Regions from separate parts of the Saccharopolyspora antiqui genome, predicted to be linked through region 3. Evidence: riboswitches for the same ligand, from Rfam matches in the RefSeq annotation. Region 3 holds a riboswitch; each other region holds the start of a gene.
The links. Region 3 has a riboswitch for S-adenosylmethionine ahead of thrC (threonine synthase). Riboswitches for the same ligand answer to the same signal wherever they lie in the genome.
Positions count from the first base shown of each region.

Region 1: linked by a shared signal. The riboswitch ahead of ACTWQN_RS19650 (aminotransferase class V-fold PLP-dependent enzyme) and the one ahead of thrC (threonine synthase) in region 3 are both predicted to bind S-adenosylmethionine.
Region 2: linked by a shared signal. The riboswitch ahead of ACTWQN_RS35325 (methionine ABC transporter ATP-binding protein) and the one ahead of thrC (threonine synthase) in region 3 are both predicted to bind S-adenosylmethionine.

Region 1 covers NZ_JBQQBO010000012.1:25,910-29,176, reverse strand. Annotated here, with positions in the region: gene ileS (isoleucine--tRNA ligase) at 1-1,338, shown strand, start outside; SAM riboswitch class IV at 1,484-1,599, shown strand; gene ACTWQN_RS19650 (aminotransferase class V-fold PLP-dependent enzyme) at 1,638-2,975, shown strand; gene lspA (signal peptidase II) at 3,192-3,267, shown strand, end outside.
Region 2 covers NZ_JBQQBO010000037.1:11,239-14,505, reverse strand. Annotated here, with positions in the region: gene rsmA (16S rRNA (adenine(1518)-N(6)/adenine(1519)-N(6))-dimethyltransferase RsmA) at 1-659, shown strand, start outside; SAM riboswitch class I at 835-924, shown strand; gene ACTWQN_RS35325 (methionine ABC transporter ATP-binding protein) at 1,170-2,189, shown strand; gene ACTWQN_RS35320 (ABC transporter permease subunit) at 2,186-2,869, shown strand; gene ACTWQN_RS35315 (MetQ/NlpA family ABC transporter substrate-binding protein) at 2,965-3,267, shown strand, end outside.
Region 3 covers NZ_JBQQBO010000005.1:66,070-69,336, reverse strand. Annotated here, with positions in the region: gene rpsT (30S ribosomal protein S20) at 140-400, shown strand; gene holA (DNA polymerase III subunit delta) at 477-1,463, opposite strand; SAM riboswitch class I at 1,560-1,689, shown strand; gene thrC (threonine synthase) at 1,702-2,970, shown strand; gene ACTWQN_RS10745 (DNA internalization-related competence protein ComEC/Rec2) at 3,050-3,267, opposite strand, start outside.

The DNA of each region.
Region 1 (3,267 bases), on a different contig from region 3:
TTCTCGAACGTGATGGCGCACGGCATCGTGCTGGGCCACGACGGGCTGAAGATGTCGAAGTCCAAGCGCAACTACCCGGACGTCAACGAGGTCTTCGACCGCGACGGCTCGGATGCGATGCGCTGGTTCCTGATGTCCAGCCCCATCCTGCGGGGCGGCGACCTGGTGGTCACCGAGCGCGGTATCCGCGACGCGGTGCGGCAGGCGGTGCTGCCGCTGTGGAACTCCTGGTACTTCCTGGCGCTGTACGCCAACGCCGCGGGCGTCCCCGGTGAGTCCAGTGTGGACAGCAAGCACGTGCTGGACCGCTACGCGCTGGCCAAGACCAACGAGCTGGTCGGCGACGTGCAGTCGGCGATGGACGCCTTCGACCTGGCCGGTGCCTGCGCGCACGTGCGCGATTTCCTCGAAGTGCTGACGAACTGGTACGTGCGCCGCTCCCGCGACCGGTTCTGGGCCGGTGACCGGGACGCGATCAACACGCTGCACACCGTGCTGGAGGTGACCTGCCGGGTGGTGGCGCCGCTGCTGCCGCTGACCGCCGAGGCGGTCTGGCGGGGGCTGACCGGTGGCCGGTCGGTGCACCTGGCGGACTGGCCGCTGGTCGACGAACTGCCCGCGGACGCCGCGCTGGTGACCGCGATGGACCAGGTGCGGCAGGTGTGCTCGTCGGCGTTGGCGCTGCGCAAGGCCAACAAGCTGCGGGTGCGGTTGCCGCTGGCCAAGCTCGTGGTCGCCACCCCGCAGGCGGAGGTGTTGCGACCGTTCACGGATCTGATCCGCGACGAGGTCAACGTCAAGGAGCTCGAACTGAGCACCGACGTCGCCGCGCACGGCCGCTTCGAGATCGCGGTCAACGCGCGGGCCGCCGGTCCGCGGCTGGGTCGCGACGTGCAGAAGGTGATCAAGGCGGTGAAGTCCGGCGAGTGGCGGCGCACCGGCGACACCGTGGTCGCGGCGGGTATCGAGCTGCGGGATGGCGAGTTCACCGAGCGGCTGGTGTCCACCGACACCGGAGCGGCCTCGGCTCTGCCGAACGGCAACGGGCTGGTGGTGCTGGACATCGAGGTGACCCCGGAGCTGGCCGCCGAAGGCCTGGCCCGCGACGTGGTCCGCGTCGTCCAGCAGGCCCGCCGCGAGGCGGACTTCGAGGTGTCGGACCGGATCACGGCCACCGTGTCGGCGCCCGCCGACGTGTTGGACGCCCTCGCCGCGCACCGCGAATTCATCGCGGGCGAAACCCTCGCGAACGCGGTTGAACCCGGCGCCGTTTCGGACGGCTTCACCGGCACCGTTGGCGAAGGCACCGAGATCAAGGTCGCCGTCACCAAGGCGTAGCCCCAGGTGAAGGGCACCTTTTACCAAGTTACTTGGCGAAAGGTGCCCTTCACCCTTCACTGGATCCGGTGTGACGACGGCTGTTCCCACGTGCTGGGAACCTTGTTGCTCTGGTGCGGCGGTTTTCCTAAGGTGCTGGGTCGAAGGTCATGAGTGCCAGCGTCAAGCCCCGGCTTGCTGGCCGGCAACCCTCCTACCGCGGTGGGGTGCCCCGGGTGAGGACCTGGCCGGTCGCGTGGGGCGACTCGGCAAGCGCGGACCCTTCCTGGCGGGTCCGGTGAGGCCCGAGGAGGGGCACCATGTCGTCCGCCGTCATCGACATACCAGTTCAGTCCAATGTGGAGTATCGGATTCCCGCCGTGGTGGGTGGCGCGCTGCGGGTTCCGCTGGTCACCGGGGAAAGCGTCGGCTACGCCAATCTCGATCACGCGGCCAGCGCGCCGTGCCTGCGGGCCGTGCGGACGGCGGTGGACGAACTGCTGCCCTGGTACGCCAGCGTGCACCGCGGCGCCGGTTTCGCCTCCCAGGTGTGCACCCGGGTCTACGAAAGCGCTCGCGGCAAGCTGCTGGATTTCGTCGGCGCCCGGCGCACCGACTCGGTGGTCTTCACCCGCAACACCACCGACGCGCTGAACCTGCTGGCCCGCGCACTGCCGCGCGGCACGTCCGTGGTCGTCTTCGATACCGAGCACCACGCCGCGCTGCTGCCGTGGACGGGTCCGCGGGTGCGCCGCATCGCCGCGCCGGAGACGCCTGCGGACGCGGTCGCCGCGTTGGACGCGGCGCTGGCCGACTGCCCGGAGGGGCCGCGGCTGGCGGTGCTCACCGGCGCCTCCAACGTCACCGGCGAGCTGTGGCCGATAGCCGAGCTCGCACGGGTGGCTCGCCGTCGCGGCGCGCGCACCGTGCTGGACGCCGCCCAACTCGCCCCGCACCGGCCGGTGCGGATCACCGAGCTCGACGTCGACTACGTGGCGCTGTCCGGGCACAAGTTGTACGCGCCGTTCGGCGCCGGTGCGCTGATCGGCCGCGCGGACTGGCTCAACGCCGCCGAGCCGTACCTCGCCGGTGGCGGCGCCACCCGGTCGGTGCGGGAACGGTCCGTGAGCTGGACGACCGGGCCGCAGCGGCAGGAGGCCGGTTCGCCGAACACCGTCGGCGTGCACGCGCTGGCGGTGGCCTGCCAGGCGCTCGCGGCGAACTGGGCGAACATCGTCGAGCACGAGCAGGCGCTGCTGACCAGGCTGCGGGCCGGGCTGCGCGGCGTGCCGGGGCTCCGGGAGCTCCGCCTGTTCGACGCCGACCACGACCGGGTCGGCGTGGTGAGCTTCACGGTTGACGGTCAGGATCCCGGTCTGCTGGCTGCGGCGCTGTCGGCGGAGCACGGCATCGGCGTTCGCGACGGGTTGTTCTGCGCACACCTGGCCACCCGTCGGCTGCTCTCGCGGGCTGGCTCGGACGCCGACCGCGCGGTGCGGATCAGCGTCGGCCTGGGAACCACGCACGAGCACGTCGACCGCGTCGTCAGCGCCCTGCGGAACCTGGTGATCGACGGCCCCACCTGGCACTACGAGCAGGCCGACGGCCAATGGGTCCCCATCGACGACCCCCGCCCGGCCCCGGGCTTCCTCGACTGATCGTTCCGCGATCCGGAAGCTGGGGGTGGGGTGAAGGGCACCTTTCGCCAAGTTAGTTGGTAAAAGGTGCCCTTCACCTCTCAGTTGGCGGTGGGTTTTGCGGCGGCGGTTTCGGGTGGCGGCGGCACCCGCCGGGTGGTGGTAGGTCGGATGGTGATCGGCCGCCTGCGGACGGAGGTGGTACTGCCGCGATGCGTTCGGTCCGGTTCAGGGACAATGGCCGTTGTGAGCACCGAGCAGTCTTCCTCCGGGCAGTCCCCCGCAGAGCGGGCGGACGGCGAGCAGACCGTCG
Region 2 (3,267 bases), on a different contig from region 3:
CTGCCGCCGGAGCGGTGATCGCCGTCGAGATCGACCCGGTGCTCGCGGCGCGGCTGCCGCGCACCGCCGCCGAGTTCGCTCCGGCGCTGGCCGACCGGCTCACCGTGCTGGAAGCGGACGCCCTGCGGGTCCGCGCGGCGGAGTTCGCGAAGCCACCGACAGCGCTGGTCGCGAACCTGCCGTACAACGTGGCGGTGCCGGTCGTGCTGCACCTGCTGGCCGAGCTGCCGAGCCTGGTGCACGGCCTGGTCATGGTGCAGTCCGAGGTCGCCGATCGGATGGCCGCGAAGCCGGGCAGCCGGGTTTACGGCGTGCCGAGCGCCAAGGCGGCGTGGTTCGCCGATGTGCGGCGCGCCGGTCCGGTGCCGCGCAAGGTGTTCTGGCCAGTGCCCAATGTGGACTCCGGATTGGTTTCGTTCCGGCGCATCGCGCCGCCGTCGACGGTGTCGCGGCAGGAGGTCTTCCGGGTGGTGGATGCCGCGTTCGCCCAGCGGCGCAAGACGTTGCGCGCCGCGCTATCGGGCTGGGCCGGGTCCGCGAGCCGGGCGGAGGCCGTGCTACGTGCTGCGGGCGTCGATCCGGCGGCGCGCGGCGAGCAGTTGTCGATCGGCGATTTCGCGCGCATCGCCGAGGCCGCGGCTGCCGAGAGCGCTCGCTGAACCACCCATCCGGACGCTTGCCAACCGAAGCACTTCCATTACACGGAGTCACTGGTAACACCTGGTATGGCGGGAAAATTCCCGCTCGTCCAGGTGTGTGATTTGGCAAACGATTTCGGAAAGTGACGGCTATCAACTTGCGCTGGAATCCGCCAGTGGGTTCTACTATTCGGGAAATCCATCCCGAGCGGCCGAGAGACCTGGCTCAGCGAAGCCGCAGCAACCACCCGATCAGGGCAGGTGCTAACGCCAGGACCGATGGAGTTGTTGTGGAGTCCAACGCGCTGTTAGCCAGCCCGCCTGCCGGTCAAACCCGAGGTCAGCTGGCCCGATCGAGGCAAAGCCACATCCGGAGGCTGCTGACGCAGCGACGCGTCATCGACCACGGGCGTCGGACGACCACCGCCTGTCGTCGCGAGATGTGACCCAGCCCTTCCTCCCTGTCCGAAGTTCCTTGGCCTGTCGCCGCTTCCGCGTGCGCGGCCGTCGCGAGCTGATGTGGAGCCGATCGTGATCACAGTCGAGAACCTGACCAAGTCCTTCCAGCACAACAACGGAACCGTCCGCGCCCTCGACGGCGTGTCGATGGAGGTCGCGGCCGGTGCGGTGTGCGGTGTGGTCGGCCCGAGCGGCGCCGGCAAGTCCACCCTGGCGCGTTGCATCGCGCTGCTGGAGAAGCCGGACGCCGGAGCCATCCGCGTCGATGGCACCGACCTGGTTTCCCTTGATGGCAAGGCGCTTCGCGCCGCGCGCCGGCAGATCGGCGTGGTGCCGCAGGGTGATTCGCTGCTGCGGCAGCGCACCGCCGCAGGAAACATCGCGTTGCCGCTGGAAGCGGCCGGGTTGACCGGCCCGCAGCGGCGCAGCCGGGTGGGCGAGCTGCTGGACCTCGTGGGCCTGACCGACAAGGCCTCGGTCTACCCCGACCAGCTCTCCGGCGGGCAGCGCCAGCGGGTCGCGGTGGCCCGTGCGCTGGCCGCCAAGCCGTCGGTGCTGCTGGCCGACGAACCGACCTCGGCGCTCGACCCGGGCACCACCGACTCGGTGCTCACGGTGCTGGACCGCGCCCGCGCCGAACTGGGTGTCACCGTGCTGGTGGTCACTCACGACATGGCGGTGGTCCGCAGGATCGCCGACGACGTCGCGGTGCTGGAGGGCGGCCGGGTGGTGGAGCACGGCAAGGTCATCGACCTGGTGGCCGCGCCGGGCAGCCGAGTGGGTTCGGCGCTGCTGCCCGACACCGACCAGGCGGAGCCGCTCAAGCCGACCGGTGGTCGGCACGACGTCGTCGCCGAGGTCGTGCTCGTCGGGTTCGCCGCGGTTGGCGCGCTGCTGCCGGAAGCCGCCAGCCGCTTCGGTGTCGAGCTGGCGATCCTGGGTGGCGGGCTCACCCGCCTCGGGGACACGCCGGTGGCGAAGTTCAAGATCGGCCTGACCGGTGAGCGCGCCGAGGCGGCTCTGAAGTGGATGATCGAGCGGGATGCGCACGTGCGACGCGCTCCGGTGTGCGTTGACGGAGTTGCTGCGTGACCGATGTGACCCCCTGGTCGGAGGTCTTCGAACTACTCGCCGAAGCGACGGTCGAAACGCTCTACATGGTGCTGGTCTCCACCCTGCTGGCGGTGCTCGGGGGTTTGCCGCTCGGGGTGTTGCTGCACCTCGCCTCGCCGGTCGGCCTGAACCCGAGACCCGTGCTGTACCGGGTGCTCGGGGTCGTCGTCGACGTGGTGCGTTCGGTGCCGTTCGTGGTGCTGCTGGTGGTGCTGGCCTCGTTCACCCGGCTGTTGATCGGCACCTCGATCGGCAGCACCGCGGTGATCGTGCCGCTGACCATCGGCGCCATCCCGTTCTTCGCCCGGTTGACGCAGAACGCGTTGCGCGAGGTCGGCTTCACCGTTGTGGAGGCGGCGATCACCACCGGATCTTCTCGGCTGCGGATCGTGTGGACGGTGCTGCTCGGCGAGGCCCGAGCCGCGCTGGTCGGTGCGGTCGGCGTCACCGCGGTGGCGCTGATCGGTTACGCCGCGATGGCCGGTGCGATCGGCGGCGGGGGACTGGGCACCACCGCGATCCAGGACGGCTACCAGGGCTACGACGACCGGATCCTGTACGGATCGGTGGTCGTGCTCGGGGTGCTGGCCTTCGCCATGCAGCTGATCACCGATCGCACCGCGAAACTCGTCGACCGGCGCCGCACCACTGCTGCTTAGCCATTCGCCCCCCAACCATTCATGCGTGCGAAACCGCCGTAGCCCGCTTTCGCACGCACAACCCTCTCCTGCTCTGTCCAGAAAGGACACAACTGATGCGTTTGCGCTTCGCTGCCCTGGTGGCCGCCGCCGGACTGGTGTTGGCCGCGTGCGGAGGCGGCGGCTCGGCCGCCGAGGACCCGAATGCGCCGCTGCGGGTCGGGGTCAGCCCGACCCCGCACGGCGAGATCCTGCAGTACATCAAGGACAACCTGGCTCCGCAGGCCGGGATCGACATCGAGATCGAGAAGTTCGACGACTACAACCGGCCGAACGAAGCCCTCACGCACGGCGAGCTCGACGCGAACTACTTCCAGCACCAGCCCTACCTGGACGAGTACCGCAAGCAGCGCGGCGGT
Region 3 (3,267 bases):
GCTGACATCCGCGCAGGTAGCCGCTGTTAGCATGGACGACCGTGCCGTGCGGCATTCCGCCGTGGAGGAAACCTGCCGAGCGCAGCGCCAACAAACAGCGCGGCACGACCGATTCGACAGACCAGGAAGAGGCGCGACAGTGGCCAACATCAAGTCCCAGATGAAGCGGATCAAGACCAACGAGAAGAACCGGCTGCGCAACAAGGCCGTCAAGTCCTCGGTCAAGACCGCCATCCGCAAGTTCCGCGAGGCCGCTGACGCTGGTGAGAAGGACCAGGCCATCGAGCTGCAGCGGGCCGCCAGCCGCGCGCTGGACAAGGCCGCCAGCAAGGGCGTCATCCACAAGAACCAGGCCGCGAACAAGAAGTCCGCGCTGGCGCGGCGCGCCAACCAGCTCTGAGCCACGGCCCGAGCTTTCGGCCCCTTCCTCCTCGGGAAGGGGCCTTTTGCTGTGCACCCAAGCCTGGCTGCGGGTGTCAGGAGCGCTGGTTGCGGAGTTCGACCAGGCGCAGGACCGTGCGTTCCAATGCGTAGGTGGCATCTGCGGCGACACCCTTGACCCCGGCATTCACCTCGGCGACCGCCTGGAGCGCCGCGGCGAGACTCGTCGGGTTCCAGCCGCGGGACTGCGCCAGCGCCTTCTTCACCTTCCACGCGGGCATGCCCAGCTCACTGGCCAGCCGGAACGGGTCGCCCCGGCCACCGGCGGCGGCGACCCGGCCGATGGTGCGGACCGAGTCCGCGAGGGCGTCGGCGATCAGCACGTGCGCGACGCCGAGCTGCACCGCCCAGCGCAGCGCCTCCAGAGCACCCGCCCGGTCCCCGGTCACCGCCTTCTCCGCGACCGCAAAACCGGTGACCTCCGCCCGCCCTCGGTGGTAGCGGCGCACCGCGACCTCGTCGACCTTGCCGCCGGTGTCGGCGACCAGCTGCGCAGCCGCGGATGACAGCTCCCGCAGATCCGAGCCGACCGTCTCGATCAGCGCGGCCACTCCGGCGGCGTCGGTCTTGCCGCCAGCCCGCCGCACCTCGTCGCGGACGAACGCCTCCCGCTCGGCGGGCTTGGTGATCTTGTTGCACTCCGTGACCCGCGCGCCGAGCTTGCGCAACGCGCCTGGTAGCTCCTTGGCGTGCTTGGCCCGCCCGCCACCGCTGTGCACGACGACCAGCATGACGCCGTCGGCCGGTTGCCGGGCGTGCATCAGCAGGGCTTCGGCGATCTCCTTACCGGCGTCCTGCGCCGATTCGATGGCGAGCACCCGGCCCTCTGCGAACAGCGACGGGCTGAGCAGTTCGGTCAGCTCCGGCGGGGTGAGTTCGCTCACCTTCACGCGGCGCAGCTCGGCTTCCGGATCAGCGGCGCGGGCGGCGCCGACGGCGGCCCACAGCGCGCGTTCCACCAGCAGTTCCTCGTCGCCGAGAACCAGCTGCAGCGGATCGGGGACCACGGCCGGTGCGTTCATGCACGCATCGTCGCACGCATCGGCGACAGTCCCGCCATCTGGATCGCCCTGGCCAGGACCAGGCGCGGTCCACTAGCGTTGCGGGCACAACTGCATAGCTCATCCAGAGGGGCAGAGGGAACGGCCCGATGAAGCCCCGGCAACCGTCGTCAGCGAATCGTGTACTTGCGCGAGGCCGCTGGCGAAAGCGGTGCCAATTCCGACCCGTCCGCGGGACAGATGAGGAGAGGACCTCGCGATGACCGTTGCTGCCCATGCCCAGACCGCTGCCAACAAAGCCTTGGACCTGGGTAATGCCGTCGAATTGGTGTCCAAGGAAGAGGGGCACCGGCAGCCGCTGGCCCCCGAGTTCGTCTCCCTCGAAGACTTCTCCCCGCTGGAGGTCGCCTACGACTTCGGCCGGATCCGCCGGGAGGACATCGAAGCCGGGCCGCGCTCGATCTGGCGTTACAAGCAGTTGCTTCCGGTCCCCTCCAACGTCGAGGAGCACCCGAACACCGAACCGGGCTGTACCAGGCTGATCCGGGCCGACAAGCTCGCCCAGGCGCTGGGCGTCAAGCGGATCTGGATCAAGGACGACACCGGCAACCCCACCCACTCGTTCAAGGACCGCGTGGTCGCGGTGGCGTTGGCCGCGGCCCGCGAGTTCGGCTTCAAGGTGCTGGCCTGCCCCTCGACCGGCAACCTGGCCAACGCGGTTGCCGCCGCAGCCGCCCGCGCCGGCTGGGACTCGGTGGTGCTGGTGCCCAAGACCCTGGAGCGCGCCAAGATCCTGATGAGCGCGGTTTACGACGGGTCGCTGCTGGCCGTCGACGGCAACTACGACGACGTGAACCGGCTGGCCACCGAACTGGCCTCGGAGCACGAGGACTGGGCGTTCGTCAACGTCAACGTGCGGCCCTACTACTCCGAGGGATCCAAGACGCTGGCCTTCGAGGTGGCCGAGCAGCTCGGCTGGCGCATCCCCGAGCAGATCGTGGTGCCGATCGCCTCTGGTTCTCAGCTGACCAAGGTCTACAAGGGATTCAACGAGCTCGGCCAGGTCGGCTTGGTGGAGCCGAGCCCGGTGCGGATCTTCGGCGCGCAGGCCACCGGCTGCTCCCCGGTGTCCACGGCGTTCAAGAACGGCCACGACGTGGTCCAGCCGGTGCGGCCGGACACCATCGCCCGCTCGTTGGCCATCGGCGCGCCCGCCGACGGCCCGTACGTGCTGGACATCGTGCGCAAGACCGGTGGCGCCATCGAGGACGTCAGCGACGACGAGGTCCGCGACGGCATTCGGCTGCTGGCCCGCACCGAGGGCATCTTCGCCGAGACCGCCGGTGGGGTCACCGTGGCCACCGCGAAGAAGCTCATCGAAACCGGCAAGATCGACCCGGACGCCGACACCGTGCTGCTGATCACCGGTGACGGGCTGAAGACCCTGGACGCGGTGCAGGACCAGCTCGGCCCGAAGGCCACCATCGCCCCGACCACCGAGGCGGTCAACCAAGCCCTCGGCCTGTAATCCCGTCCGGAAACCGAGCGGCACCCGCCGGAGGGTGGCGACCGGCACTCGTGCGGTGCCGCTCGGTTCTTGGCATCGGCTACGACTCCGTCGCGCGCAACGGGTCGCCTCGCGAGACGTAGCGGGGGCCTTGCGGGCCGGGCAGGATGGCGATATCTCCTTCCTGGTCGGTGCGGAGCACTCTGGTGCCCGCGCGGGTGAGGGTGTCGACCACGAACGGACTTGGGTGGCCGTAGCTGTTGCCAGCTCCGACGCTGATCACGGCCAGCCGTGGACGCACTGCTTGCAGGAAACGCG